Regions from separate parts of the Comamonas thiooxydans genome, predicted to be linked through region 2. Evidence: predicted binding sites of a transcription regulator. Region 2 holds the regulator's gene; each other region holds the start of a gene.
The links. Region 2 encodes HrcA, which represses chaperone genes, less so after heat shock. Its sites were predicted from a motif close to TTAGCACTCNNNNNNNNNGAGTGCTAA; they were not measured.
Positions count from the first base shown of each region.

Region 1: groES (co-chaperone GroES) is a predicted target of HrcA. The motif match lies at 7,555-7,581, and genes of this name have one in related genera.
Region 3: rpoH (RNA polymerase sigma factor RpoH) is a predicted target of HrcA. The motif match lies at 6,174-6,200, and genes of this name have one in related genera.

Region 1 covers NZ_AP026738.1:747,740-757,592, forward strand. Annotated here, with positions in the region: gene ilvA (threonine ammonia-lyase, biosynthetic) at 1-964, opposite strand, end outside; gene CTR2_RS03370 (OsmC family protein) at 1,348-1,800, shown strand; gene coq7 (2-polyprenyl-3-methyl-6-methoxy-1,4-benzoquinone monooxygenase) at 1,859-2,476, opposite strand; gene CTR2_RS03380 (porin) at 2,807-3,892, shown strand; gene CTR2_RS03385 (porin) at 4,117-5,286, shown strand; gene groL (chaperonin GroEL) at 5,445-7,088, opposite strand; gene groES (co-chaperone GroES) at 7,180-7,470, opposite strand; gene CTR2_RS03400 (chemotaxis protein CheW) at 7,732-9,853, shown strand, end outside.
Region 2 covers NZ_AP026738.1:933,610-943,462, forward strand. Annotated here, with positions in the region: gene creD (cell envelope integrity protein CreD) at 1-377, opposite strand, end outside; gene creC (two-component system sensor histidine kinase CreC) at 485-1,939, opposite strand; gene CTR2_RS04270 (winged helix-turn-helix domain-containing protein) at 1,945-2,628, opposite strand; gene rapZ (RNase adapter RapZ) at 2,658-3,581, opposite strand; gene recN (DNA repair protein RecN) at 3,586-5,343, opposite strand; gene CTR2_RS04285 (NAD kinase) at 5,346-6,245, opposite strand; gene hrcA (heat-inducible transcriptional repressor HrcA) at 6,275-7,282, shown strand; tRNA gene CTR2_RS04295 (tRNA-Ile) at 7,335-7,411, shown strand; tRNA gene CTR2_RS04300 (tRNA-Arg) at 7,528-7,604, shown strand; gene CTR2_RS04305 (CHASE2 domain-containing protein) at 7,658-9,853, opposite strand, start outside.
Region 3 covers NZ_AP026738.1:4,936,936-4,946,788, forward strand. Annotated here, with positions in the region: gene CTR2_RS23020 (3-hydroxyacyl-CoA dehydrogenase family protein) at 1-672, shown strand, start outside; gene CTR2_RS23025 (beta-keto acid cleavage family enzyme) at 685-1,500, shown strand; gene CTR2_RS23030 (GntR family transcriptional regulator) at 1,509-2,141, opposite strand; gene CTR2_RS23035 (IlvD/Edd family dehydratase) at 2,202-3,959, opposite strand; gene CTR2_RS23040 (tripartite tricarboxylate transporter substrate binding protein) at 4,071-5,084, shown strand; gene CTR2_RS23045 (LysR family transcriptional regulator) at 5,134-6,054, shown strand; gene rpoH (RNA polymerase sigma factor RpoH) at 6,232-7,176, shown strand; gene CTR2_RS23055 (Bug family tripartite tricarboxylate transporter substrate binding protein) at 7,319-8,317, shown strand; gene CTR2_RS23060 (sterol desaturase family protein) at 8,571-9,320, shown strand; gene CTR2_RS23065 (fatty acid desaturase) at 9,317-9,853, shown strand, end outside.

The sequences.
Region 1 (9,853 bases), 190 kb from region 2:
GGTCGAAGTTCATATTGGCGCCGCTCAGTATGGCGGCGTAGGTCTCGCCCTTGGTCTTGTGCTTGGCCACGTACTGCTTGATGGCCGCCACGCCCAGGGCGCCCGAGGGCTCGACGATGGAGCGGGTGTCGGTGAAGATGTCCTTGATGGCGGCGCAGACGGCATCGGTGTCCACGGTCACATAGTCATCCACCAGACCCTGGGTGACGCGGAAGGTTTCCGCTCCCACCAGCTTCACGGCCGTGCCGTCGGCAAACAGGCCCACGTCGGCCAGCTCCACGCGCTCGCCCGCCTGCACGGACTGCATCATGGCGTTCGAGTCCTTGGTGTGCACGCCGATCACCTTCACCTCGGGGCGTACGGCCTTGATGTAGTTGGCAATGCCGGCAATCAGGCCGCCGCCGCCGATGGGCACGAAGATGGCATCCAGACGCTGGCTGCCCAGTTTTTGCAGCTGGCGCAGCATTTCCATGGCGATGGTGCCCTGGCCGGCAATCACGTCGGGGTCGTCAAAGGGGTGGACAAAGGTCAGGCCCTCGGACTTCTGGAGCTTGACGGCGTGCTTGTAGGCGTCCGAGTAACTTTCTCCGGCCAGCACCGCCTCGCCGCCCAGGGCGATCACGGCATCGATCTTCACTTGGGGCGTGGTGGTGGGCATCACGATCACGGCGCGGCAGCCCAGCTTCCTGGCGCTCATCGCCGTACCCTGGGCATGGTTGCCCGCGCTGGCGCAGATCACGCCCTTTTGCAGCTGCTCGGCCGTCAGATTGGCCATCTTGTTATAGGCGCCGCGCAACTTGAAGCTGAACACGGGCTGCTGGTCCTCGCGCTTCAGAAGCACTTTGTTGTGCAGGCGACGGCTGAGGTTCTTGGCAATGTCCAGATCCGACTCCACGGCCACGTCATAGACGCGTGCATTGAGGATGCGAGTCAGATAATCGGCAGGGGTCAGGGCTTGAGTCATGGTGCAAATCGAAAGCAGAGCACCAGAGCCAGGGCAATCAGCCTGCCGGGTGCATGGAAGCCGACCATGATAGGCGCTTGCTTGCTGCGCTGCAGTACTCGCTCAAGAGGTGCATGCTGCTGCTCTGAGAAGCAGGATGGGCAGGCACGAAAAAAAGCCCCTAGCTCAGGAGCTAGGGGCTGAATCCACCATTAGAGGAGGTGGAGGAGACAAAGGGTGCGATACAGATAAGGATTAACCAGTAATCTGCAGTCTGCCTGCGGGTTTGACCTCACAGGTAACGCTTGGGTTGTATTGTATGAGGCTTGTGTTTTCTGTGCATCAAAAGATTCGGGTTTTTATGTATTTGATGCAAAATTGCAACAGTTTCGAGAGGAAAAACAATGGAATGCACGGTTAGTTGGACAGGCGCGGCCACCGGAACGCGCTCGGGCATGGGGTTCGTGGCCGAGACCGGCAGCGGCCATGTGGTCAATATGGATGGTGCGCCGGACGAGAAGAACCCGGCCAACGGCGGTCGCAACCAGGCACCGCGCCCCATGGAGATGCTGCTGGCTGGCGCCGGCGGCTGCACCGCCTACGACGTGGTGCTCATCCTCAAGCGTGGTCGCCACGATGTGAAGGGCTGCAGCGTGCAGCTGACTTCCGAGCGCGCCGAAACCGACCCCAAGGTGTTCACCAAGATCCACATGCAGTTCACGGTCAGCGGCAAGAACCTGCCGGTCGGTGCCGTCGAGCGTGCCATCGCCATGAGCCACGACAAATACTGCTCGGCCACCATCATGCTGGGCAAGACGGCCGAAATCACGACGGGTTTCGACATCGTCGAAGCCTGAGCTGGACATTCGATCGAAAACGGGCCTCAACGGCCCGTTTTTGTTGAACAGGCGCCAGTCAGATGCGATGCGCTGTAATCGTCATGACTTTGGCCGCCACGCGCATCAGTCCCTGGGCAATCGGGGGCAGTTGCATCGCGCCTTCGTCGATCGCTGCTGCGGCATGACGCTCTTCGTCATCCTTCATGCGCTCGACCACGGCACGCGAAGCCTCGTCCTCCTCGGGCAGGCGGCCCAGATGGCTTGCCAGGTGGGCGGAGACCTGGTTTTCTGTCTCGACCACAAAACCCAGGCTGGCGGCATCGCTGAATTTGGCGGCAATCGTGCCAATGGCAAAAGCGCCAGCAAACCACAGCGGGTTCAGCAACGAGGGTCTGTCACCCAGGGCATGCAGGCGCTCGCGGGTCCAGGCCAGGTGGTCCATTTCCTCGCGAGCGGCATGCAGCAGATGCTCGCGCAACTCCATGTCCTTGGTCACCATGGCCTGGGCGTTGTACAGGGCCTGCGCACAGACCTCGCCCACATGATTGACGCGCATCAAGGCTGCGGAGAGCTTGCGCTGTTCATCGCTCAGATCGGCTTCGGCGATCCCAGCTGCAGGCGAGCGCTCTGCGGCCACCGGGTCGGCAAACAGAGTGCGAAGAGCTGCATCGGCAGCGGTCAGAAACTTGTCCATGGCTAAAAAGAACTCAGTGCGGCGCCTGTCTGGCGTCAATGCACATAAGGTACACCAGAGTGGCTCATCCGCAACTTGCGCTGGGGCAATCCTAGGCAGGAACCCCTAAGGGTGTGCCCGCTGGTGCGGCTTGGTGTTTGTTGCGGTGGTGCAACGAAAACGCGCCGAATCGAGCAGTTTTGGGTGAATTCCTTTGCGCTGGGCTCGGTGGTCTGGTGCAATAGACCCAACTTCCCCACCAGGAGGTTGGCGCGGGAAACCGGTGGAGCTCGAGGCTCAAGTCTCTCTCCCATAGAACCGGCGCCCTTCTAAACCTTGGAGTAACTCGTAATGAAAAAATCTCTGATCGCCCTGGCAGTGCTGGCCGCTTCCGGCGCCGCAATGGCTCAATCTTCCGTGACCCTGTTTGGTGTGGTTGACACCGGCGTTTCCTACGTCAAGGGCAATGGTAGCGCTGGCAATTCCAACTACGGTCTGCACAACGGTTCCAACGCTTCTTCCCGTCTGGGCTTCCGCGGCGTGGAAGACCTGGGTGGCGGTCTGAAGGCTGGCTTCTGGCTGGAAGGCGCTATCGGCACCGACGTGGGTGACGGTTCCGGCGCTGGCCTGAAGGGCGGCAGCGGCTTCCAGTTCGGTCGTCGTTCCACCGTGAGCCTGATGGGCAACTTCGGTGAAGTGCGTCTGGGTCGTGACGAAGTGGTGGCTTACAACAAGCTGTCCGCTCACTCCAACTTCAGCGTGATCGGCGTGGGCGGTTTCCGCGGCTGGGCTAACAGCCAAGGCGATGCTATCCGTCAAAACAACAAGATCACTTACTTCACGCCTAACTTCTCCGGCTTCACTGCTGGCGTGGACTACGCCTTTGGTGAAAAGGCTGGCGACGGTCAGAACGGTCGTTACTTCGGCGGTTTCGTGGCTTACAACAACGGCCCTCTGGCTGTGACTCTGGGCGCTGACCGTAAGAACAATCCTTCTACTACTGACGGTTCCTACGGTGGTTCCAATGCTGCCTTCACACAAGGCGACAAGCTGGACTCCTACGGTCTGGGTGCTACTTATGACTTCGGCGTGGCCAAGGTCAATGGCTTGGCTCTGCAAGTCAAGGAAAAGGGCGCTGTTGTGAACTCCAAGCTGACCAGCTACGCTCTGGGCGTGTCCGCTCCCGTGGGTGGCGTGGGTGAAGTCAAGGCTCAGTACGCTCTGTACAAGGCCGGTGGCGACCTGTCTGGCAAGGCTCACCAGCTGAGCCTGGGTTATGTGCACAACCTGTCCAAGCGTACAGCTCTGTACGGTACATACTCCTTCCTGAAGAACAAGGACAACGCTCAGTTCACCCTGGGTGGCGTTCCTTCCTACGCAGTTGGCGCTGGCAAGGCTAGCAACGGCGTGCAAGTTGGTATCCGCCACGCTTTCTAATCAGTTGCTGGCATAAGCCAGTAATTGCTTAAAAGCCAAAAGGCCTGTCGAAAGACAGGCCTTTTTTATTTCTGGGGTTAAACCTGAAAGGGTGTTTGCTGAGAGGTTTGTCCCCAGAGGGAAAGGCCTGTGTTGCGCTTGTGCCAAAGCTCTCGTTGCTGGAGAAAGCATTTCTAGAATGAAATTTCCACCAACTGTTAGTGAATTAAGAGAGAGGCAACACAATGACATCTTCATTTGTGAAAAAAACATTGGCTTTGGCTGTGCTGGGTTCTCTGGGAACAATGGCTTATGCACAAAGCAGCGTGCAACTGTATGGCATTGTGGATGCAGCGATTCGTCACACGACTAATGAGGGGCCAAATAAAAGCGGTCTGACCAAAATGATCGGTGGTGGCATGTCGGAGAGCCGCTGGGGTATCAATATCAAGGAAGATTTGGGTGGTGGCCTGTCGGCTATTGCCAACCTGGAAAATCGTTTCTGGACGGATTCGGGCACGCCCAGCACCGCTCAGCCTTACTTTGCGCAGTCCTGGGTGGGCTTGCGCAGCACCAGTTTTGGTCAGGTGACCATGGGGCGCCAATACAACGTGCTGTTTGATCTGGTGACCTCTACCTATGCATCGTTCCCATATTCCCCTTATATGGATGCCTACAAGCCTGAAATCGGCATGTCTCTGGGCGCGCGTGCAAACAATATGCTGAAGTACGTTGCCGAGTTCGGGCCGGTTCGTGCGGGGTTGCAGTATTCTTTTGACGAAGGAAATACCTTTGCCAAGAAGGGCGGCAGTATTGATATGACGCCAGGTGGTCTGGCATTGAAGACCGCAGGTGGCTATCTGCGCTATTCTGCCGACGGCATTTCCGTGGGCGGTGCTTTCCAGCGCTCCACCTTGCCGGCCGGCACCGATGTGGATGCCTGGACATTGGGCGGCTCCTATCGCACCGGGCCTCTGTATCTGATGGCTGGTTACGGCCAGAACAAGGTCAAGGATAGTCTCGGTGCTGCTGGGGCTGGTGCCATTTTTGACGCCGGCCTGCTCAATGCATATTGGACAGGCTCTTCCAATGGTGGCTTTATCGCGGGCAATGCGCCTGGCAACTTTGCCAACAAGCGTGAGATGTTCAAGGTCGGTTTTGGCTACCAGGTCACGCCGCAGCTCAATGCCGGCCTGCATTACTACCATGCCAAGCAATCGGGATCGGCGACTGGCGCCTTCAATGGCAAGGCCGACTTTATCGTTGCCGTGGCTGACTATGCCTTCTCCAAGCGCACCGACGCTTATTTCGCGGTGGACTACACCAAGACCAAAGGCGGTGCGGGTGTGATGCTTGATTCCAATGGAGCGAAAAAGCGTACCGGCATCACTGTCGGCCTGCGTCATCGTTTCTAAGGCGAATCTTTGGATAGAAAAGCCAGCCCGATATCGGCTGGCTTTTTTGTGCTCGGAGCAATTCGTGAAGCTCGACGCAAAAGAAAAAGGCCGCAGATGCGGCCTTTTTCTTGTGGGCAAACCAGGTGGAGCAAACCACCTGGTCAGCAGCAGAGCAATTACATGCCCATACCACCCATGCCGCCCATGCCGCCCATGTCGGGCATGGCAGGAGCTGCGTCAGCCTTGGGGGCTTCGGCGATCATGCACTCGGTGGTCAGCAGCAGGGAGGCCACGGAAGCGGCGTTCTGCAGAGCAGTGCGAGTCACCTTGGTGGGATCCAGAATACCCATTTCCAGCATGTCGCCGTAGCTGTCGTTGGCCGCATTGAAGCCGTAGTTGCCGGAGCCGTTCAGCACGGCGTTCACGACCACCGAGGGCTCGCCACCGGCGTTGGCCACGATTTCGCGCAGAGGTGCTTCGATGGCCTTCAGAACCAGCTTGATGCCAGCGTCTTGTTCGGCATTGCCGGTAGCCAGGGCGCCAACGGCTTGCTTGGCGCGCAGCAGGGCCACGCCACCGCCGGCCACGATGCCTTCTTCCACAGCAGCGCGGGTAGCGTGCAGGGCGTCTTCCACGCGGGCCTTCTTTTCCTTCATTTCGACTTCGGTGGCAGCGCCAACCTTGATCACGGCAACACCGCCAGCCAGCTTGGCCACGCGCTCTTGCAGCTTTTCACGGTCGTAGTCGGAAGTGGCTTCTTCGATCTGGGCGCGGATTTGCTTGACGCGGGCTTCGATTTCAGCAGCTTGGCCAGCACCGTCGATGATGGTGGTGTTTTCCTTGCCGATTTCGACGCGTTGGGCTTGGCCCAGGTCTTCCAGGGTCACCTTTTCCAGCGACAGGCCCACTTCTTCAGCGATGACCTTGCCGCCAGTCAGGATGGCGATGTCTTCCAGCATGGCCTTGCGGCGGTCGCCGAAGCCAGGGGCCTTCACAGCCACAACCTTCAGGATGCCGCGGATGGTGTTGACCACCAGAGTCGCCAGGGCTTCGCCTTCGACGTCTTCGGCAATGATCAGCAGAGGACGGCCGGCCTTGGCCACAGCTTCCAGTGTGGGCAGCAGGTCGCGGATGTTGCTGATCTTCTTGTCGAACAGCAGCACGAAGGGGTTGTCCAGAATAGCGGCTTGCTTTTCGGGGTTGTTGATGAAGTAGGGCGACAGGTAACCGCGGTCGAACTGCATGCCTTCGACGACGTCGAGCTCGTTGTCCAGCGACTTGCCTTCTTCAACCGTGATCACGCCTTCCTTGCCGACCTTGTCCATCGCGTCGGCAATGATCTTGCCCACGGATTCGTCGGAGTTGGCGGAGATCGAGCCGACCTGGGCGATTTCCTTGGAGGTAGTGGTGGCCTTGGATTGCTTCTTCAGCTCTTCCACCAGGGCGGCGACAGCCTTGTCGATGCCGCGCTTCAGATCCATGGGGTTCAGGCCGGAAGCCACGTACTTGGAGCCTTCGCGCACGATGGCCTGGGCCAGCACGGTAGCGGTGGTCGTGCCGTCACCGGCGATGTCGTTGGTCTTGGAGGCCACTTCCTTCACGAGCTGGGCGCCCATGTTCTGCAGCTTGTCCTTGAGTTCGATTTCCTTGGCCACGGACACACCGTCCTTGGTCACGGTGGGGGCGCCGAAGGAGCGCTCCAGCACCACGTTGCGACCCTTGGGGCCCAGGGTAACCTTGACTGCGTTGGCCAGGATGTTCACGCCTTCAACCATGCGTGCACGTGCTTCACCGCCGAAAACTACGTCTTTTGCTGCCATTTTTGGCTCCTAAAGAATGGGGTTCAAATGTTCTGCCGGCGCTTATCAATCAATCGCCAGCAGCTATGAATAGGGGGGTGTTCGGGAAGGATTACTTCTCGACGACTGCGAACAGGTCGTCTTCCTTCATGACCAGCAGCTCGTCGCCGTGGATCTTCACGGTTTGGCCAGAGTACTTGCCGAACAGAACGCGGTCGCCGACCTTCACGTTCAGGGCGATCAGTTCGCCCTTGTCATTGCGCTTGCCGGGACCCACAGCCAGCACTTCGCCCTGGTCAGGCTTCTCGGTGGCAGCATCAGGGAGCACGATGCCCGAGGCTGTCTTGGTTTCGTTTTCGAGGCGCTTGACGATCACGCGATCGTGCAGGGGACGCAGGTTCATACCAACTCCTAAATACATCAACAAAGTTGAAACAAGACTTGCCAGCCATCCTGGCCGACATTCGGAATATCTAGGGTCAAGCTGTTAGCACTCAACCCCATCGAGTGCTAATAATAAGGCAATTTCCCGAGCTTTCAAGACCTCCCCCCAGCCGATCAGAGGGCCAATCTGTCAAGGAGCAGGGTTTGTGCGGAGTCATGTGTAACGTGTTTTTACAAATAGGCCTGGCTTTTGCTCTGTCAGAACATGCCTCTAGAAACCATGACTGCCCCGGCGCAGCGCGCCCAGGATCTGCTGCAGACAGACGTCTTCATTCCTCATATGCGCCAGGTCGGGCGCTGCGAGAGTTCGCTCAGGGAGCTGAATCTGATGTGGCGGCTCATAGAGTCCTCCGCCAAGATGAATTGCCCTGAGGAAGCGCAGGCCTTGCTGCCCATGATGGCCGCCACGCGTGGCGGCTTCGAACGGCTGGAGCAGGATCTGGTGCGCTCCATGGTCATGCAGGCGGTGGCAGGGGTGACGGCAGGGCTGTCCAGTCAGGCGCAGCATCTGATCGATACCCTGGTGCGCAATCTCTACGAGCGCACGGCCGATGTGGGGTTTCTGGCGACCGATGCCGTGCTGTGCGGTTTCATGGCCGGGCTGGATGGCGATGAGGCAGCCATTACCCGGCGTCTGCAGGCCTATCGGAGCAAATACACGGTCTATGCAGACATTCTGCTGCTGGATGCCAAAGGCCAGGTACGAGCGAGCGCGCGGGAGAGGAGTCAGGCCAAGGATCAGCCATGCCGGGATGCGTTGATTGCCCGTGCGCTGCAGAGCCCGGGCTTTGTGCAGAGCTTTGGTGCTACCGACCTGCTGCCGGGCCATGACAGTGGGCTGATCTATGCGCATCGCATGCTGGACCCCACCAACCGGCAAGCCATGGGCGTGCTGTGCCTGTGCTTTGACTTCGACGGCGAGATGCAAGGCATCTGGAGCGGACGCGAGCAGGCTGACGGCAGTGGCGCACCTGAGGCGCAGACCAGCATCGCCCTGCTGCTGGATGAGCAGGGTCAGGTGCTGGCCAGCAGCGATCTGCACTGGATTGGTGTGGGTGCGAATGTGCGGCCTCACCGTGATGGTGCGAGCGCGCTGCATGTGCATGGAGGACGCACCTATCTGGTGCAATCTGCGGCATCGGCAGGCTATCAGGGCTATATGGGCCCCCAGGGCTGGCGGGCGCAGATCATGACGCCGCTGGAGCTGGCCTTCGGCCTCCAGTCGCAGGCGGGTCTGGATGGGCTGGATGCCGAGGTGGCCCAGGGCCTGCTGACACATGCGCACCGTTTCTGCCCGCCTCTGCACGCCATCCACAGCGCGGCGGACACCATACGCCGTGTGGTCTGGAACGGGCGAGTGATGACGGCAGGCAAGCAGATGGACAACACGCGGCTGCAAGCCGTGCTCGAGCAGATTGGCGAGACCGGGGCAAGGACCAACGAGGTCTTCTCCCAGTCCATCGATGCGCTCTACGGCACGGTGCTCAATACCGCACTGCGGGACAACAGCCTGTTGACCAGTCTGCTGGTGGATCTGCTTGATCGCAATCTCTACGAGCGTGCCAACGACTGCCGCTGGTGGGCCTTGACGCCGCAGCTGTCCGAATTGCTCGAGGACCAGGCTTTGGGCGAGACGGCCCCAGATCAGGTAAGTGAGGTGTGCGAGTTGCTCACCGCCATTCACGACCTCTATACGGTCTACCAGCAAATCATGGTCTATGACGCCCGCGGCAGAGTCGTGGCCGTCAGCCAGAGAGGGCAGGCAGAGAGTCGGGAGCTACTGGGCAGTTATATAGAGGCGGACAGCTTGCACCAGGTCATGGCGCTGGCAGGGACCCAGGCCTATCACGTCTCGCCATGGCGCCCTTGTGTTCAGCACGAGGAGGATGGTCCGACCTATGTCTATCACGCGGCCATACGCAACGCCGATGGGATGGTGCTGGGCGGGATCGGCCTGGTGTTTCATGCACAGCGTGAATTCAAGGCCATGCTCGAGGGCGTGAGCGGCGTTCAGGCGGCAGGTGCAGGCAGCAGGCGGGTGGCCTACCTGAACCGCTCGGGCCTGGTCATGTCCTCCTCGGATGTGCTGCTGCAGCCAGGCATGCGGCTGGATCTGCCGCCGCAGATGCTGGCTTTGGCACCAGGCCAGAGCATGGCCCGCGCCATGGTGTATCAGGGTCAGTATTGCGTGGTGGCGATTACGGCAGGCAGCGGCTACCGGGAGTTCAAGCGCAGCGACGGCTATCGCGAAGAGGTGCTTGCGCTGTCCGTGCAGGCTTTTGGTGCGGTGCAGGACGATGCCCTGGCGGCTGTCGGTCGGCGCAACACCAGGGTGCAAAGCC
Region 2 (9,853 bases):
GCGGCATTGGCAAAACCGGCTGATATCTGGTCGTGCAGCACATAGGTGTTGATGTGATGCAGGCCGCGTGAGCGCTCTTCCATTTTGGCGTTGGCATCGTGGTTAAGCGTGTCGGGCAGCAGCATGCGCTGGAATTCCCGTGTGCTGTATTCCACTTTTTTGCCGTTGGTCGTGCTGGTGGTTTCCGTGCAGTTCTGCACCAGGGCAGGACCCATCAGCGTCTGCGTGCCGGCCAGGCTGGAGACCACGCTTTGCACGGCGTAGTCGCGGTTGCGGATGCGGTCTTTCACCACATCCTGAATCATGGAAAGGCCGGCCATGAGCAAGGCCAGAACGATCAGCAGTGAGACTGTCTTGAACAGCAGTCGGTTTTTCATGCGTGCTCCTGAATGAGGGATTTCAGGACGCAGTGTCGGCAGCGACTGTGTGGACGCAATGAAGTCTGTGAAGCGGGTGTGAAGTCCTGCCCGAAAGCCTTGGTCGCTCAGCTTTGGGGAGCGAAATCCAGTGTCACGACAAGGCCGGGGTGACGATTGCGGACCTGCATGCTGCCGCCATGAAGATGCATGATGCGGGTGACGATGGACAGGCCCAGTCCGGTGCCGCTGCGCTCTCCGTTGGGTCTGGGGGTCGTGAAGAAGCGCTCGCCCAGGCGGGCCAGCAAGGGCTCGGCCACGCCCGGGCCCTGATCGCTGACGGTGATGCGGTGCGGGGCCAGCTCAAGCTCGATCACGCTGTTCTCTGCGGAGAAATCCAGGGCGTTCTGCAGCAGGTTGCTGATGGCCAGGGTGACCAGGCCGGCCTCCCAGGGGCCGCTGCTGTCCACGCCGCTCAGGCGCATGGCCATGCCGCGCTGCGCTGCATGGCTTTGCAGGGAGTCCACGGCCTGCCGGGCGCATTCCATCAGGCTGCAGCCATGGCTGGTGTCCAGCTGCTGGCGCTGCTCCAGACGGCTGAGCTGGAGCAGCTGGTCGATCAGGTTTTGCAGACGCAGGCTCTGGTCCACCACCTGTCCGGCGAACATGGCCCGGTCCTGGGGCGGCAGCTCTTCCTGCAGCAACTCGCCCGCGCCGCGTATGGCGGCTACCGGGCTTTTGAGTTCGTGGGTCAGGGCGCGTACATAGCCCTCGATATAGTCGCGCCCTTCCAGGCGCTTGCGCATATTGTCCATGGCCTGGGCCAGCTCGCCCAGCTCGCCGGGCATGTCGGGTATGGCCGCAGGGGCAGAGGCCTGTGCGGGGTGAGCAGACTCGTTGAGCGTGGGGGCCTGCACCTGCTGCGCATAGTTGCGCAGCCGGCGCACGTGAAGCACAAACCACCAGGTGACCGCACAGCCCACGGCGGCGGACAGCAGCACAAACAGCAGGCCGCCGCGCAGAATCTTCTGCTCCGCGCCGTCGACGATCTTCTGTACCGAGCTGGAGGGCTTGGAGGCGGTCAGAACCCCGGCAATCTGGCCGTCCACCATGATGGGCGCGGAGACATACATGACGCTGCTGGATTCGTCTTCCTTGACGGCTCGCGTGGTGCGTGCACCATATTCACCGCGCAGCGTCAGATAGACATCGCGCCAGCGCGAGTAGTCGGCGCCCTGGTCCTTGCCCTGAGAGTCGAACAGCACCATGCCCCGGGCGTCGGTGACGGTGATGCGCATATCCAGCGTGGTCTTGCGTGTGTCCCAGATCCAGGCCTGTATCGGCTTTTGCGTGTAGCCCTGCAACTGGGCGGCAAACGTGCTGTCCGCACCGGCTTGCAGCCGGCCTGTTTTCATGTCGGCACTGGCCAGCGTGGCCAGCGCATAGGCGGTCTCCACCAGCGTGTCCTCGGTCACCTTGCGCACGCTGGGCTTGATCTCCACCATGAAGACGCGCAGCACGAAAAAGGCGGCCAGGCCGTTGATCAGGAAGAAGGCAAAGAAGAGACGCAGGCCCAGACGCATGCCGGCTATCCGGGCTGGTTCAGGCTATAGCCCAGACCGCGGTGGGTGACGATGAGTTCCTGATCGGGCAAACGCTCGCGCAGTTTGGCGCGCAGGGTCTTGATGTGGGTGTCCACCGTGCGATCCGTGCTCTCGCTGTCCAGCCCCCAGATTTGCTCCAGCAAGGCATCGCGGCTCAGGATGCGGCCTGCCGCGTTGACCAGGCTTTGCAGCAGCTGATATTCGCGTCTTGTCAGATCCAGCGCCTTGCTGTGGACCAGTGCACGCTGCCCTTGCTCATCTATTTGAAGTGTCTTCGCAAGCTGGGCGGGCGCTGCAGGCTGAAATTGCCTGGAGCGGCGCAGCAGGGCGCGGGTGCGCGCCAGCAGCTCGCGCGGGCTGAAGGGCTTGGTCAGATAGTCGTCCGCGCCCAGCTCCAGGCCCAGAACCTTGTCCATCTCCTCGCCTCTGGCACTGAGCACCAGTACCGGAACAATGGAGCCGGCAGAGCGCAGCTCGCGGCACCAGTCCAGGCCGTTGCCGTCGGGCAGGCCTACGTCCATGAGCAGCACATCAAACGCTGTCCTGCTCCATTGCTGGCGCGCATCGGCGATCAGCAGGCTGTGGGTGACGGCAATGCCCTCGCGCTCCAGAGCGTAGCAAATCGTTCTTGCAATGGCTGGGTCGTCTTCGAGCAGCAGCACCTGCATGGCTGACGTCTGAGGGCTGAGCATGCGGGTCAGCTGATCGGGTGGATGGAGTCCGGAGCCAGAAACTGCTGAGAGACCTGGATGAATTTGTCGCGAAAATCCAGTGAGCGGTGGCGGCGTACGGTGGGCCACTGCTTCTCGAAGTGCCTGGCGAGAGCTTCGACGAGAAAGACCGAGCGGTGCTGCCCGCCCGTGCAGCCTATGCCCACGGTGACGTAGCTGCGGTGGTCTCTGGCCAGCAGCGGCAGCCAGCGTTCGAGGAACTGCTGTATATCCAGCTGCATCTGCTGCACCTCGGGCAAGGCGCCCAGATAGTCGGCAACCGGCTTGTCCAGGCCCGTCAAGACACGCAGTTCCTTGTCGTAGAAGGGATTGGGCAGCATGCGCACATCAAACACATAGTCAGAGTCTGTAGGCATGCTGTGCTTGAACCCAAAGGACTGGAACATCAGCGTCATCTGCCCTGTGGGGGCTTCGATGATCTGCTTGATATAGCTTTGCAGCTGTGCCGACTTGAGGTCGCCGGTGTCGATGACGATGGAGCGGTCGCGCAGCAGGCCCAGCAGCTCGCGTTCCTTTTCGATATCGAGCTCCAGCGCCTGGCGCTCGTTCGTCTGGGTGCCTGGAGACAGAGGGTGGCGCCTGCGGGTTTCCGAAAAGCGCCTGATCAGAGTGCTGCTGTCGGCATCGAGAAAAATCATGCGTGGCATCAGCCCCTGCTTTTTGAGGCGATGCAGCTGCTCAGGCAGCTGAGGCAGGCCCTTGGCGCTGCGTGCATCCATGGCAATGGCCACTTTCTCGTCCTGATGATTGAGCTTGAGCTCCACAAAGGACTGCAGCAGTTCCGGGGGCAGGTTGTCGACGCAGTAGTAGCCAGCATCCTCCAGCGCATGCAGCGCAACGGATTTGCCCGATCCGGACATGCCGCTGATCAGAACAATCTCCATGGACATGATTTCAAACTCCTCTGACTTTGCCGCTTTTGCGTGCTGTAGTGCTGGCCTTGGCACTTCGGGCCTGGGTGCCCGATGGACGCTGGGCGCTGTTGGCGGCCTGCTTTGCAGGCAATCTTGCCATGGCCAGCATTTCTCTGGCATGGGCCATGGTTGCTTCGGACAGGTGTTCGCCGCCCAGCATGCGGGCCATTTCCATCTCGCGCTCCTCGCCAGTCAGTGGATCCACGCTGCTGATGGTGGTGTTGGACTTGGGGCGCTTGGTCACCCGGTAGTGCTGGTCTGCATAGGCAGCGACCTGGGGCAGGTGAGTGACGGCCAGCACCTGGCGTGAATCGCCGAGCGAGTGCATGAGGCGGCCCACGGTTTCGGCCACGGCTCCACCCACGCCGGAGTCCACCTCGTCAAAAATCAGGGTCCCGGCCTGGCCCAGTTCGCTGGTGGTCACGGCAATGGCCAGCGAGATGCGCGACAACTCGCCGCCCGATGCCACCTTGGCAACGGGCTTGGGCGTGGCGCCGGTATGGCCTGCAACCAGAAAAGTGATGCTGTCCGTGCCCGCAGGACTGGCGGTATCGGCATGCTCGAGCTGCACTTCGAAACGGCCGCCCTTCATGCCCAGACTTTGCATGGACTGGGTGATGGCGCGGGACAGGCGTGGTGCAGCCAGGGTTCGCTGCTGCGAGATTTTGCGCGCTTCGGCCTGATACCTGAGGTGGGCGGCTTGCTCTTTGGCGCGCAGCCCCTCCACATCGACGGCAGCATCCAGCTGGTGCAGCTCCTGTTTCCAGCCTTCGAGCAGGGCGGGCAAGTCCTCGGGTGTGCGCTTGTAGCGGCGCGCCAGTTGCATCCACAGCGACAGGCGTTCATCGAGATCGGCCAGCAGCTCGGGATCCAGATCGGCGCGGCGCAGATAGGCCTGCAGCGAGTGACGGGCATCGTGCAACTGGGCCACACAGGAGCCCAGTACGTCGGCAATGCTCTGAAACTCAGGCTCAAGATGCTCCTGATCCTGCAGCAGGTGGTGGGCCCTGCCCAATGGGGTGGCCGCTCCCGAATCGTCATCCTCCAGTAGTTGCAGGCAGGACTGGGCCGAGTCCATCAAGGTCTGCGCGTGTGACAGACGTGTGTGCTGGGCATTGAGCTCATCCCACTCTTCGGCGTGCGGCGACAGCTTGTCCAGCTCGGAAATCTGCCATTGCAGCCGTTCCCGTTCGCGTTGCAGATTGTCCTGGGCCGAGAGCGCCTGCTCCAGTGCCTGATGGTTCTGGCGCCAGTCCTGCCAAAGCGATTTGAGCTGGGCCGTTTCAATGCCGCCGTAGGTATCCAGCATGGCGCGTGCTGCGTCCGGGCGGGTCAGGCTTTGCCAGGCATGCTGGCCGTGAATGTCGATCAGCTGATCGCCCAGATGGCGCAGCTGCGTGGCCGTGGCGGGAGAGCCGTTGATCCAGGCGCGGCTGCGGCCCAGACTGTCGATGACGCGGCGCAGCAGCAAATCCTGCTCCTGCGCAAAACCCGACTCTTCCAGCCATTCATGAAGATGGGGTGGGCAATCGAACTCTGCGCAAATATCGGCCTGAGGGCAGCCTTCGCGCACCACCTGTGCATCGGCTCGCGCGCCCAGCACCAGTTGCAGGGCATCGAGCATGATGGATTTGCCGGCCCCGGTTTCGCCGGTCAGCACCGTGAAGCCGGTCTGCCAGTCCAGATCGAGTGACTGGACAATCACAAAGTCCCGCAGGACGATGCGCTTCAAGGCCATGGTCAGACGCCTCCCTCGTTCCAGCCCAGTTTTTTGCGCAGGGTATCGAAGTAATTCCAGCCCTTGGGGTGCAGAAAGTGCACGCTGTGATCGGCGCGCGTCACCAGGATGCGGTCGCCATGCTGCAGCGATTTCAGGGACTGCATGTCGAAGTTCGCGCTGGCGTCGCCTCGGCCGCCCACCACCTCGATAGTCACTTCCTGGGCGTCGGAGAGCACGATGGGGCGGTTGGAGAGGTTGTGCGGCGCGATGGGCACCATCACCCAGGCCGGAATCGATGGGTGCAGCATGGGGCCGCCAGCCGATAGCGCATAGGCGGTGGAGCCCGTGGGAGTGGCCACGATCAAGCCGTCCGCGCGCTGGTTGGAGACAAAGCTGCCGCCGACCTCGATGCGCAGCTCCACCATGCCCGAGGTCGAGCCACGGTTGACCACCACGTCATTCATGGCCTGTGCTTCAAACACGCACTGGCCGTCGCGCATGACGCGAGCATTCATCAGCGTGCGTTCGTCTTCCTCGTACTCGCCCTGCAATATGGGCGTGATGGAGGCTTCGAATTCATCCAGGGCGATATCGGTGACAAACCCCAGGCGGCCCTGGTTGATGCCGACCAGCGGCGTTCCATAGCGTGCCAGATGGCGACACACACCCAGCATGGTGCCGTCGCCGCCCACGACCAGGCCGAGGTCGCAATGCCTGCCCAGGCCGTCCACGTCCATGCTCGGGTAATCGGGCAGGCCCGCATAGATGGCCGACTGGGTATCCAGAATCACCTCACAACCCAGGCTGCGCACGTAACCGGCAATCCGTTGCAGCGCTTCGCTGGCTGCATCGGACGGAACGCCTGCTGCGGGTGTGTGGTACTTGCCGATCAGGGCAATATGGTGGAACGTGGATGTCATCTGGGAAATTACATCATTAAAATGAAATCATGCTCGACGAACGTGCCAAGTTATTGCTCAAAGCGCTGATCGAGCGTTACATCGCTGACGGTCAACCAGTCGGCTCGCGCACTCTTTCACGTGCATCCGGGCTTGAATTGTCGCCTGCCACCATACGCAACGTGATGGCCGACCTGGAAGAGATGGGTCTGATCATCAGCCCTCACACATCGGCAGGCCGCGTGCCGACAGCCAGGGGATACCGCCTGTTTGTCGACACCATGCTGACTGTGGACCGCTGCGATCTTGTAACGCCCGGCCTGATGCCTGAACAGCCGCAGAAGGTGATTGCCAATGCGGCCAATCTGCTGTCCAACCTCTCCCAGTTCGTGGGTGTGGTCATGGTGCCGCGTCGCAGCTCCGTCTTCAAGCATATCGAGTTCGTGCGCCTGTCGGAGCGGCGCTTTCTGGTCATCATCGTCTCGCCCGAGGGCGATGTGCAAAACCGCGTGATCTTCACAGATGTGGACTACGAGTCCTCGCAACTGATAGAAGCCTCGAATTTCCTCAATCACCACTACGCCGGTTTGGCAATGGAGGAGGTGCGCACGCGGCTGCAAACCGAGGTGGAGCAATTGCGGGGCCAGGTTGCCAGCCTCATGCAGGCAGCGGTGAATGTAGGCACTGAGGTCATGAGCAACCATGATCGCGAGGATGTGGTGATCGCCGGCGAGCGTAATCTGCTGTCCGTGAGCGATTTTTCCAGCGATATGGGCAATCTGCGCCGCGCTTTCGACCTGTTCGAACAGAAAACGCAGATTCTCAGGCTGCTGGACTTCTCCAATCAGGCTGATGGCGTACGCATTTACATCGGCGGCGAGAGCCAGATCGTTCCATTTGAAGATCTGTCCGTAGTGAGTGCTCCCTATGAGCTCGACGGCAAGGTGGTTGGCACCTTGGGGGTGATCGGCCCCACGCGTATGCACTACGACAAGATGATCCAGATTGTCGATATCACGTCCAAACTGGTGAGCAATGCTCTGAGCCACAAGCGTTAGGCCCTACAATGGCGAAGTTTTTCTGGTGGCAGCCACGGCTGTTGTCAGTGTTGGGGCGTTAGCTCAGTTGGTTAGAGCAGAGGACTCATAATCCTTTGGTCGTCGGTTCAAGTCCGCCACGCCCTACCAAGCTGCATGAAAGCCTGCCGTCTTCACCGATGGCAGGCTTTTTCTTTGCATGAACGCGAAAAAGTTGTCGATTTGGTCCGAGAGCCGTTTTTGCACTGCTAGAATACAACCCTGTTGCGGCTGTAGCTCAGCTGGATAGAGTACTTGGCTACGAACCAAGGGGTCGTGGGTTCGATTCCTGCCAGCCGCACCACAAAACGTCAAGCCTCAGAACTGAAAAGTTCTGAGGCTTTTTCGTTTCTGGACTCAGGCTTTGGGTATCAGCAAGGTGAAGCTGCTGCCTTGGCCCAGCTGGCTGCTTATCTGCAGGCTGCCGCCATGACGCTGTGCCACGGTGCGCGTGAAGGCCAGGCCCAGGCCCACGCCATCCATGCGCTGGTGTTGCTGCAGGCGCTCGAACGGCTGGCTGAGTCTGGCCAGCGATGCCTCGTCCATGCCGGATCCGTGATCGCGCACGGCGATGCCCCATTGGTTGTCTTGCTCGACAACGGCGACTTCCACTTGGGCTCCGCCATCCCCAGTCTGTGGCTTGCCGTATTTGATGGCATTGCTCAGCAGGTTGATGACGGCGCGGTGCAGCAGACCGGGATCTCCATGTACGCAGGCTTCGGCATCCGGCAGCTGGAATAGCAGTTGCATGTTCTGCTGCTGGGCAAGGGTCCAGCAATCCGAGACGGCCTGATCCGCCAGCAGACCCAGATCCAGGACTTCGCTGCGGTATTGCTGCTGCTGGGCTCTGGCCAGATGCACAAAATCGTCTGCCAGCTGAAGAGACGACTGGGCATAGCTCTCAATGCGGTCAAACAGTGCATCTTGCGACTCGATGCGCTTGCCTGTGCGCTGCATCTCCAGCAAGGTGATGATGGACCCTATCGGGGCACGGATGTCGTGGGAGATGAACTGCATGGCCTGGTCGCGCTGGGCCTGTGCACTGCGCAGGTCGCTGATATCGACCAGGGTGATGAGCCAGCCTGAGGTGGGCGGTGCCTCGAAGCTCTGGCTCAGCAGCATCAGATGGCGGCCCTGGGTGTCGCGCCCTTCGCTCTGGCGTGACAGAGTGGCCTGCTGCAATGCACTGCGCGTGAGCAGTGGTGTGCTGCTGGCAGTGCGGGCGCCGCCGCTGCTGGCGCTGTTCAGGCCTTGGAGCAAGGCGACCAGATCGTCACCTTGCTGGAGTTTGTGTTCCAGGCTTTCGATATAGCGGTGCGCGGCCGTGTTGGCAAGCAGCAGCAGCCCTTCGCGGTCGCAGACAAAAGTGGCCGAGGGCAGTTGGCGCAGGCTTTCGCTGACGAAGTGATGCAATGCGCGCAGCTGGCGCGAGGCTTGTTCCACAGCGTCGATCCGCTGATCGAGTGCATCGCTCTTGAGCGAGGGGGCGGGCAGGCCCTGGCCTTGCAGATCGCGCAGCTCCAGCGCCAGAAAGCGTGTGGCGGCGCGCAGGCGCAGCCAGCTCCAGAGCGGGTAGGCAAGCGACAGGCTCAGCAGTGCCGCAGCGGGGGCTGTCTGCACATGACCCCAACGCGGCGCCAAACCGGCTATCGACAGACTGAGCAAGGCCAGCAGGATGCTGGAAATCAGCCCGCCAGAAGGGCCGAGCCAGGCCAGAGCCAGCAGGCCCAGCAGCACGGGCAGCACATTGAGGCTGCGGTTGAGCGTGGCAGTGGCTGGCTCCAGATGTGTGTCCTGAAGGATGCCGTTGAGCACATGACCCAGCATCTCCACATTCGAGATCAGGCGCGCATCAAAGCCGATGGGGGCCGTGAATTTTTCGCCGAGACCTGCGGCAGTGGCTCCAATCAGCACGTATTTGCCGCGAAAGGCGGCTGCCGGAATGTTGCCGCGCAAGACGTCGATATAGGAGTAGGTGGTGAACGGCGAGCCCAGGCTTTTCTGACGGTCCTGCGCCGCCTGGGCAAAGGCGATGAACTGGGGCTGCAGCTTTTGCCAGGAGTCGGCTGCAACCGAGCCTGCTGGAGGTGGGGCAGATGGTTGGCAGGGTTGGGCGTTCTGGCCCACGCAGTGCAGGCTCAGCGCCATATGCCACCAGAGCTGGCCGGCCTTGCCTTCCTGCGCATAAAAGCGTCGCACCACACCGTCGGCATCCACAGGCATCTGGGTGTGCCCCAGAGCAGCAGCCTCGCTGGCAAGGCTCTGTAAAGGGGCGGTGGCAGCGCTTTGCGCGGCACGCGTGACGGGCAGCACTACGTTGCCGCTTTTTTTCAGTGCTCGTTGCAGCAGCAGATCGTCGCCGGGGTAGTCCCAGTCTTCCTCGCTGAAGACCACATCCATGCCGATGGCGCGGGGCTGGCCCTGCGCGATGCGATCCAGCAAGGCTGTGTGCAGCGCACGCCGCCAGGGCCAGCGGCCTATGCTGTCGATACTGTCATCGTCGATGGCCACGATGACGACTTCGGGCGAGGCAGGACGCTGATGAAGCCAGGC
Region 3 (9,853 bases), 1.9 Mb from region 2:
GCGCTTTTCAAGCAACTCGAGCAGCACGCCCGCAAAGATGCATTGCTGGCCAGCAATAGCTCGAGCTTCCCCATTACGGCAATTGCAGAAGGCCTTGCAACGCAGGAACGCATGTTGGGTCTGCACTTCTTCATGCCTGCGCATCTGACGCCTCTTGTTGAAGTGGTGTGCGGCGAGGCATCCCGCATGGAATGTGCAGAGAACCTTCATGCTTTCATGCGCCAGTGCGGCATGGTGCCGGTGCTGGTAAAGAAGGATTTGCCAGGCTTTTTGGCGAACCGTCTGCAGCACGCGCTGGCTCGCGAAGCTTTTGCACTGATTGAAGCGGGCATTGCATCAGCCGAAGACGTGGATTCAGCCGTGCGCTTTGGCTTCGGCTTTCGCTTTCTTGCAGCGGGCCCCGTGCTTCAGCGCGACCATGCAGGTCTGGAAGTCCACTGCGCCGCTGGAGCAACGATGTATCCATCGCTGGCGGCCAACAAGGAGCCAAGCCCATGCCTTTCGCAAAGAGTGGCTGAGGGCAAATTCGGCATGAAGTCCGGAGAAGGTTTTTTCAAGTGGACTCCAGAGAGCATCGCGCAGGAGAAACAGCGCTACCAGAAGACGCTGCTGGCAGGTCTCGAACTTCTCAAGAGCGAATTGCCTTCCGTGGGCGACGCTGCCGTGCAGTAAGAGGAGCGCATGATGAATACACCTCTGATCATCACCGTCGCTCCCAACGGAGCCTACAAGACCAGGGAGCAGCACCCCGAGGTTCCATTGACTGCTCGCGATCTGGCACAGACGGCCAAGGAATGCCTGGAATCCGGTGCATCCATGATCCATATGCATGTGCGCAAGCCTGACGGCAAGCATTTGCTCGATGCCCACGCCTATCTTGAAGCCACTGCTGCAGTGCGCAAAGCGGTGGGCCAGGAACTGGTGGTTCAGGTCACCACTGAAGCGGCTCAGGTCTATCAGCCATACGAGCAGATGCGGGTCGCACGAGAAACAGCGCCGGAAGCGATCTCCGTCGGCTTGCGCGAAATACTCAAACCTGAAGTTCCCGAAACGGATATCCGGTCCTTCTTCACATGGCTCAAGCAGAGCAATGTGATGACCCAGATCATTTTGTATGACGTGGCGGACGTGCAGGCCTGGCAGCACCTGCTTGCAGGCGGCGTCATCCCGGAAAACAAATGGTTTCTGCTTTTCGTACTGGGCCGCTACTCTGCCGGTCAGACCTCTTCGCCCATCGATCTGCTGCCGTTCCTGAATGCCCATGACGACACCTATCCATGGGCAATGTGCGCCTTCGGCCCTCAGGAAAATGCATGCGCGATGGCTGCTGCCAGCCTTGGAGGGCATGCGCGCGTCGGCTTCGAGAACAACCTGTTCCTGAAGAGCGGTGAGCCGGCGGCAAGCAATGCAGCCTTGGTCGCCCAGGTCTGCCAGGGGGCCGCAGCGCTGGGCCGTCCGCTGGCCACGGCTCACGATATTCGAAGCCTGTTCCTGAACTGATCAGCACTTCAAGGCAGCAGCGCCTCTTGTGTCTTCAAGTAGTGGTCTCTTGGAGGCACAAGATGCTCTGCCGTCAGACGGATCAGGCGCTCCCTCGACCCCTCCCCCTGCGCCAGTACCGCCAGCAACTCGTGATGCTCCTGTTGGGATTGCAGCTGACGCTCTCTGGACATCAGCGTTCCAAATCGAATCGCATGCGTTTGGCGGGCGAAGTCTTCGATGGATTGCGACAAGAAAACATTGCCGCATTGAGCAAACAAAAGCCGATGAAACTCCTGGTTGGTCCGAAAAATGCCGCGCGGGTCCTGTTGCTGGATCGCTGCGTCGTGCCCGGCCTGAATGCGCCTGAGCTGCTCCAGAGCGTCACGGTCCAGAGGCAGCACAATTCTGCGCATCGCCTCCAGCTCAAGCAGTTCTCTCATTTCGTAGAGATGAACGACTTCCTCTCTGCTGAAAGCCTTCACCATGGAGCCGATATTGCGCCTGCGCTCAAGCAGGCCAGCACTCTCGAGCTGAGCCAACGCATCTCGCACCACATGGCGTTTGGCTGCGAATCTTTCCATCAGCTCATCTTCAACAAGACGCACTCTGGGAGCCAAGAGGCCCAGAACAATGTCTTCCTCCAATGTCGCGGCAATCACGGATGCACCGTCCTCGGATGGACGGCGCTCCTTGGCAAAAGCGCCCGTCGGCATATGAACTTAACTCCTTGGAATCGAACCCTTGCGTTCCGTCGCAGTCAAGAAATCAAAGTCTGCGCCACGGTCAGCCTGCAAAACAGTTTTCTTGAACAGATGCGCGTAACCGCGCTCCGCTGCAGGAACTTGAACAGGCTTGGCATTCTGACGCATAGCCAGCTCTTCATCACTGACCAGCCATTCAATACAGCGCTCGCGCACCGACAGGCGAATTCTGTCCCCGGTTTGCACCCAGGCCAAGGGTCCGCCAATCGCCGCCTCCGGCGTCACATGCAGGACGATGGTGCCGAAAGCGGTGCCACTCATTCGGCCATCGGAGACGCGCACCATGTCTTTCACGCCTTGGGCAGCGAGCTTCTTGGGAATGGGCAGGTATCCCGCTTCCGGCATCGCCGCTCCTTTGGGGCCGATGTTCTTGAGCACCAGCACATCCTCGGCCCGAACATCCAGCTCGGGCGAGTCGATACGCGCCGCCAGATCCTCCGCATTCTCGAAGACAACGGCACGGCCCTCATGCTCCATCAGCTCGGGGTTGGCTGCGGACTGCTTGATGATGGCTCCTGCTGGGGCAAGATTGCCATGCAGCACGGCAATGCCTCCCTGTGGATACAAGGGGGCATCCAGAGTCTTGACCACATGCTGCTTGAAGCCGGGACCTGCCGCCTCCAGTTCCTCGCCCAGGGTGCGCCCCGTCACGGTCAGTGCATCCAGGTGCAGCAGGGGCTTGAGCTCTCGAAGCAGGGTATGCATGCCGCCTGCTGCATGAAAGTCCTCCATGTAGTGGTCACCGGACGGCTTGAGGTCGAGCAACACCGGGGTATTGCGACTCATGACGTCCAAGGCCTTGAGATCCAGCTCGTAGCCCAGACGACCCGCGATCGCGGCCAGATGCACGATGGCATTGGTCGAGCCCCCCATGGCCAGCAGCACGCGCATGGCGTTTTCGAAGGCAGCAGGCGTGAGAATCTTGTCAATGCTCAACCCTGCACGCGCCATATGCACGGCCACCTCACCGGATCGCTCCGCAATTCGAATGCGATCGGCAGTGACCGCTGGAGGGGTCGCACTGCCAGGAAGGCCAATTCCCAGAGCCTCTGCAATGCAGGCCATCGTGCTGGCAGTGCCTGCCACCGAGCAGGTGCCCACACTGGCGACGAGCTGATTGTTGACGTCGGAAATTTCCTCCGCATCAATTTCTTCGGCACGAAATTTTCCCCAGTAGCGTCGGCAATCGGTGCAGGCCCCCACTCTTTCGCTTCGATGCGATCCCGTGAGCATGGAGCCGGTGACCAGTTGCACTGCCGGCAGTCCGACCGAAGCGGCGCCCATCAGTTGAGCCGGCACTGTCTTGTCACACCCCCCGATCAGCACGACCGCATCCATGGGCTGGGCTCGCAGCATCTCCTCTGTGTCCATGGACATGAGGTTGCGCAGATACATGCTGGTCGGCTGAGAAAAGCTCTCGTGCAGCGAGATGGTCGGGAAGTCCATGGGCAGGCCACCTGCCATCAGGATGCCGCGCTTCACCGCCTCGATCAACTGCGGCATGTTTCCGTGACAAGGGTTGTAGGAGCTGCCTGTGTTCGTGATACCGATCACAGGCCTATCCAGAGCCTTGTCGGTATAGCCCGCCCCCTTGATGAAGGCCTTGCGCAAAAAGAGAGAGAAACCGCGATCACCGTAGTTGGTGAGTCCTTTGGAAATGCCGCTCGAAGCGGCTTCCGGATGAATCGTGGCTTGCTGGTCTGGCTTGTTCGTCATGGGAGGGTTAACCATTGTTGATGCACTGATTATTAATAATATTATTGATTAAAGAAAAAATCGAGCGCTCAAACAAGAAAGCGCATACCTGAAAACCCTAAAGGAGACTTCATGAAACCCACAGAACTCGTTGATCCGGTCATGCGCCGCCGCAAGCTCATTAACCTGGTTGCAACCGCCCTCGTCGCATCTGGTGCATCGGGAGCAGCCTGTGCGCAAACTGACTACCCCACCAAACCCGTGAGGCTGGTGGTTCCCTATGCGCCGGGCGGAGCGACAGATGTCATCGGCCGCGTTCTTGCCAAGCAGCTTTCAGACGCACTCGGGCAGCAGTTCGTCGTCGACAATCGCGCCGGAGCTGGCGGCAGCCTTGGTGCAGGTCAAGTCGCCAAATCACCTGCCGATGGCTACACCTTGCTGATGGGTGCATTCACAAGCCACACCATCAATGCAGCGCTAACGCCTGCTGCGACTCCTTTTGACATCCATAAGAGCTTCTCTCACATCTCGGTCGTGGGCACCGTTCCGCTGGTATTTGTGGTCAACCCCAGTGTTCAGGCGAAATCCGTCAAGGAACTGGTAGCCCTTGCCAAGGCCAGCCCCGGCAGCATCACGTTTGCATCCGCAGGCAATGGCTCGCCTCAGCATCTCTCGATCGAGATGTTCAAGCGTCAGACACAGGTTGAAGTCGTTCATGTGCCCTACAAAGGCAGCGGACCCGCTCTTTCCGATCTGCTCGGCGGTCAGATCAATGCCATGATTGACACCGTTCCTGCCGCACAAAGTCAGATCAAGGCAGGCAAGCTCCGGGCCCTGGCCACCACGACCAAAGAACGCGTTGCCTCGATTCCAGACATCGCTACTGTCGTGGAAGCTGGATTTCCAGACATGCAGGTCAGCTCCATGTTTGCACTTTCGGCACCTGCAGGAACTCCAGGTGCAGTCATTCAGAAGATCAATTCAGCGCTGAAAGTGATTCTGTCCAAGCAGGATGTCAAGGACTCCATGCTCGCCCAGGGCACTATTGCTACCTACAGCACGCCGGACGAGTCGGCCAAGATCATCAACGCCGAGTACGCCAAGTGGGCCCGATTGATCAAAGACAGCGACATCAAGGCTGAATAAGCGAAGATAACGGAGCTGCGGACGCTGCAGCTCCGCTACCTATACTGCTGTGGTGGAAGCCAACCTATCAACCAAAGACCTGAGAGCGGTAGTAGCCCTGAGCCAGACCAAGAGCTTTGGTCAAGCCGCCCTCCTGGTTCACCTCTCACAATCTGCGCTGTCGGCCCTGATTGCGCGTGTAGAAGCCCAGATCGGAGCAAGACTGTTTGAGCGCACCACTCGCGCTGTCGAGCTGACCGATGCGGGGCATGTTTTTATTTCCCATGCCCAGGAGATCTTGCGAGATACGCAGCGTGCCCTACGAGCCGTGACGGACACCGTCCAACTCAGAACGGGATCGGTGACTGTTGCCGCACTTCCTTCTTTGGCCGCCTCGCTGCTGCCAAAGGTCTTTGCCGAATTCACGCGGATTCATCCCGAGGTACGCTTGTCCTTGCTTGATACCTTATCAGGCCCTGCATTTGATCTCGTTCGTGACGGCAAAGTTGACTTTGCACTCACTGCAGCAGATCCCAAGCAAGAAGACCTCGCATATGAGCAATTGATGGAGGACCAGTTCTTTCTCATCTGTCCTGATGACCACCCTCTATCCAGGCAGACAGGTCACGTCCCGATCGAGACCACTCTGGACTACCCGCATGTCTCCATGCCCAGTTCTGCCAGCGTCCGCCAGTACATTGATGCGGATCTGCACTCAAAAGGGCTTTATTTCGCACCTGTCTTTGAAGTTGACCATATTGCAACTATTGGAGCCTTGGTCAGTGCCGGTCTGGGCATCAGTGCACTGCCTGAAACAGCCGTATCGCTGTTACAAGCTGACCGCCTTGTGCAGATTCCTTTGTCGGCCCCTGGAATTCAACGTCCCTTGGGCATAGTGACGCGCCGCCACGCACCTCGAAGCTCGGCGGCCAAGGCATTGGAGGCGTTAATCAGAGCGAGCCTGCACAACCTGGCCTCTCATTCAAGCTAGAGCACTGCTGCAGATTCCGGAAAAGAGAGAGGTCGAAGGGAATGTAAAAAATTCTCCACGAATCGACACAAGCCGCCTGCGCCGTCAAAAAACCAACAAAAGCTGTGGGAACTTTGTCTTTAGCACTCTCTCTAACGGAGTGCTAATATGAAGATCATGGAAGAAAGGAAACCTGCAATGAAAACTGCCTCCGGCTCCATTGCTACTGCCTTGGCGCCCGCGAACCCCTGGGCGCTGGTACCTCCGCTGGGCAACCTGGATGCCTATATCTCGGCGGTCAATCGTATGCCAATGCTCACCCTTGAGGAAGAGCAGGACTACGCTCGCAAGCTCAAAGAACACAATGATCTGGACGCCGCCGGGCGTCTGGTGATGTCCCACCTGCGTCTGGTCGTCTCCATCTCGCGCCAGTACCTGGGCTATGGTCTGCCTCACGGCGACCTGATTCAGGAAGGCAATGTGGGCCTGATGAAGGCTGTCAAACGATTCGACCCCGATCAGGGCGTGCGTCTGGTCAGCTACGCCATGCACTGGATCAAGGCGGAAATCCACGAATACATTCTGAAGAACTGGCGCATGGTCAAGGTCGCCACGACCAAGGCCCAACGCAAGCTGTTCTTCAATCTGCGCTCGATGAAGCATGACCTGAAGTCCGATGCCGCCATGGCGGACGAAGAGTTGGCCCTGCGCGAGACGCTGACCTCGAACGAAATTGACGCGGTCGCTGCCAAGCTCAACGTCAAGCGTGAGGAAGTCATCGAGATGGAGACCCGTCTGGCTGGTGGCGATGTGCTGCTGGATCCCTCTCCCAGTGATGATGGAGAACAGGCCTTCGGCCCTATCGCCTACCTGGCTGATGCCAGTCACGAGCCTACAGCCATGCTCGAATCGCGCCAGCGCGATCATCTGGCCACCGATGGCTTGGTCATGGCACTGGAGGGCCTGGATGACCGTAGCCGCCGCATCGTTGAAGAGCGCTGGCTCAAGGTCAATGACGACGGCTCTGGCGGCATGACGCTGCATGAGCTGGCTGCCGAATACGGTGTGAGCGCCGAGCGCATTCGCCAGATTGAGGTAGCCGCCATGAAAAAGATGAAAAAAGCGCTGGCCGAGTTTGCGTAAACGCCAACTTGCGCTCCAAGCCTTTAAAAGGCTGAAATGCTGAACCTCAAACCCGGATAATTTCCGGGTTTTTTATTTTTCGGCATTGATGCATGTTCTCATGCACACCGATCGCCTATCAAGAATTCAAAAGAGACCTGCCATGCCTATTCGCACTTCGCGCATCTTGAAGAACCTGTCCCGCCGCAGCCTGGTTGCGGCAGGAGTCGCCATGGTGGCGACAGCAATGGCTCCGGCCGTCCTGGCAGCCGACAACTGGCCCGACAAGCCCCTGCATCTGATCGTGGGCTTCCCCGCAGGCTCCTCGCCCGACCTGACAGCCCGCGCATTGGCCGAGCCATTGGAGAAGAAGCTGGGTCAGACCATCATCGTGGAAAACCGCGTGGGGGCCGGCGGCAATATCGCCGGCGAATATGTCGCCAAGGCAGATGGCTATACCTTCAGCGTGATGATCAACGGCAATATGACCATTGCCAAGATGCTCAACCCTGCCGTGCGCTATGACCCCATCAAGGACCTGCAGCCCGTGAGCCTGATCGGCGTGGCTCCGCTGGTACTGGTGGCCCCTGCATCGGCCCCACAAGGCAAGGCCTTTATGGAAGCTGCCGCCAAGGCTGGCGACAAATGGAGCTATGGCTCGCCCGGTGTCGGTACCGTGGGCCATCTGGGCATGGAACTGCTCAAGAGTCGCTCGGCCATCAAGGCCGTGCACGTGCCCTATACCGGCTATCCCCAAGTGTTCAACGGCATTCAGGGCGGCGATTTGAAGCTATCCATGCTCCCTCCGGCACTGGCTATGGCACAGATTCAGGCTGGCAAGCTGCACGGCATTGGAGTGACCTCTGCAGCACGCAGCCCGCTGGCTCCCGGCCTTCCCAGCCTCAAGGAGCTCGGCGTCAACAACTTCGACCTGGAAATCTGGAACGCCGTGGCAGCGCCCAGGTCCATGCCCAAGGCCCATGTGGACAAGCTGGCGGCCGCCGTCAGCGAGATCGTGCGCACGTCAGAGATGCGCCAGAAGCTGTCCATGCAAGGCTGGCAAGCCGTGGGCAGTTCGCCCGAGGGCCTGAGCAACCGCATCCAGCAGGACGTGAAGGCCCTGGGCACCATCATTCGCGAGCAGGGCATCACGGCACAATAAAAGTCTCCCCCTGAGCCGCTTTGCGTCCTCCCCCAGCGGGGGACGAAGGCCTTTGCTGCGGGGCGGACCTTGCTGGCCATCTCCCGGTTGGGGCAGCTCCAGTTTTCCGACGTCCCGAGCTCTGAGCACTACTCCGGGTATCGGCTGAAGCTACTGCGGCGTCCTTTATCATGCGCCCGACAGGCATGGGTTTACGCTATGCCGTCGGGCGCATTGTTGTATCTAGGGCAGCGCCACCGCTTTTGGAGCCTTCATGGACGCTGGTACCTGGTTCACGCAACTCAATGCCTGGCAAGTCATGGCATTGGGCCTGTTTTTTTTCGGGGGTATTTATCTGCTGGGCGGCCTGCTCATGGGCGCTCTGACGGCATCTCTTGCCCGTGCCGGTATTGGCAGGCCGCTGGATATCCGTCCGCTCAAGCCCGACCAGTTGCACCGTGAATGGCGCCAGTCCTTTCATTCCATACTGATCTTCGGCATAGGCATGCTCGTTCCCTGGGGCTTTCTGCAACTGGGCTGGGCCCAGCTCTCGCCCACAGCCAGTGCTGGACGCATCACTGTGGAGATCTTTGCGCTGCTGATCTGGAACGATGTGCACTTCTGGATCAACCACCGCCTGCTGCACACGCGCCGCCTGGTGCGCTATCACGGCGACCATCATCGCTCCGTGGTGACCACACCCTGGTCCACCTACAGTTTTCACCCTATCGAGGCGCTGATGCTGGGCAACATCATCTTGCTGCCCATGCTGGTGCATGACTTCTATTTCTGGTCACTGGCCTCGGTGCCGGTGCTGAGCCTGATCCTGAATCTGATCGGCCACTCCAACTACGATTTTTTCCCCTCAGTCTCAGATACCCATCCACTGGCTGCCAGCCGCCGTCACCATCTGCACCACGCGCGCCCGGCAGGCAACTATGGCTTTGCGCTGGCCTTCATGGACCAGCTCATGCGTACGCGGGTGACGGACACAGCGCTCCCCAAAGCACCCATCGCTGAATGAGCAGGCGCCGCTATCCCGTCCTGCGCCATTGGCGCGACTGGCAATCCGTCTTCTACATGCTTCTGCTGCCGCTGCTCGTGTGGTGGCAATGGAGGCATGGCTTCAGCTTCATTCTCTACAGCATCGAGCTGTTTCTGACCTTGGGCGTAGGCGTGATTCACCACAACCACACCCATGTGCGCATGTGGTGGGGGCGCTGGACCAACCGCTTCACCGACTACTGGCTGACCCTGCTTCAAGGTCACCCCACCTTTGTGTTCTGGCCCGCCCATGTGGCCAATCATCATCGATTTCGCCATGGGCCGCGCGATCTGGCACGCACCTACCGGCCTGAATGGGGCGGTGATACCAATCATCTATGGGGCTATCTGCTTCACCCGGTTCAGGCGGCTTTCGTGCTGTATCCACTGTTCTTTCGCTGGCTGAACAATCTGCGCCGTCACTGGCCTGGCGCCTTTCGCTACTGCATGGGGCAATACCTGCTGTGGCTGGGCAGCTGGGGCTTTTTTCTCTGGCTGGACTGGCAGAAGGCC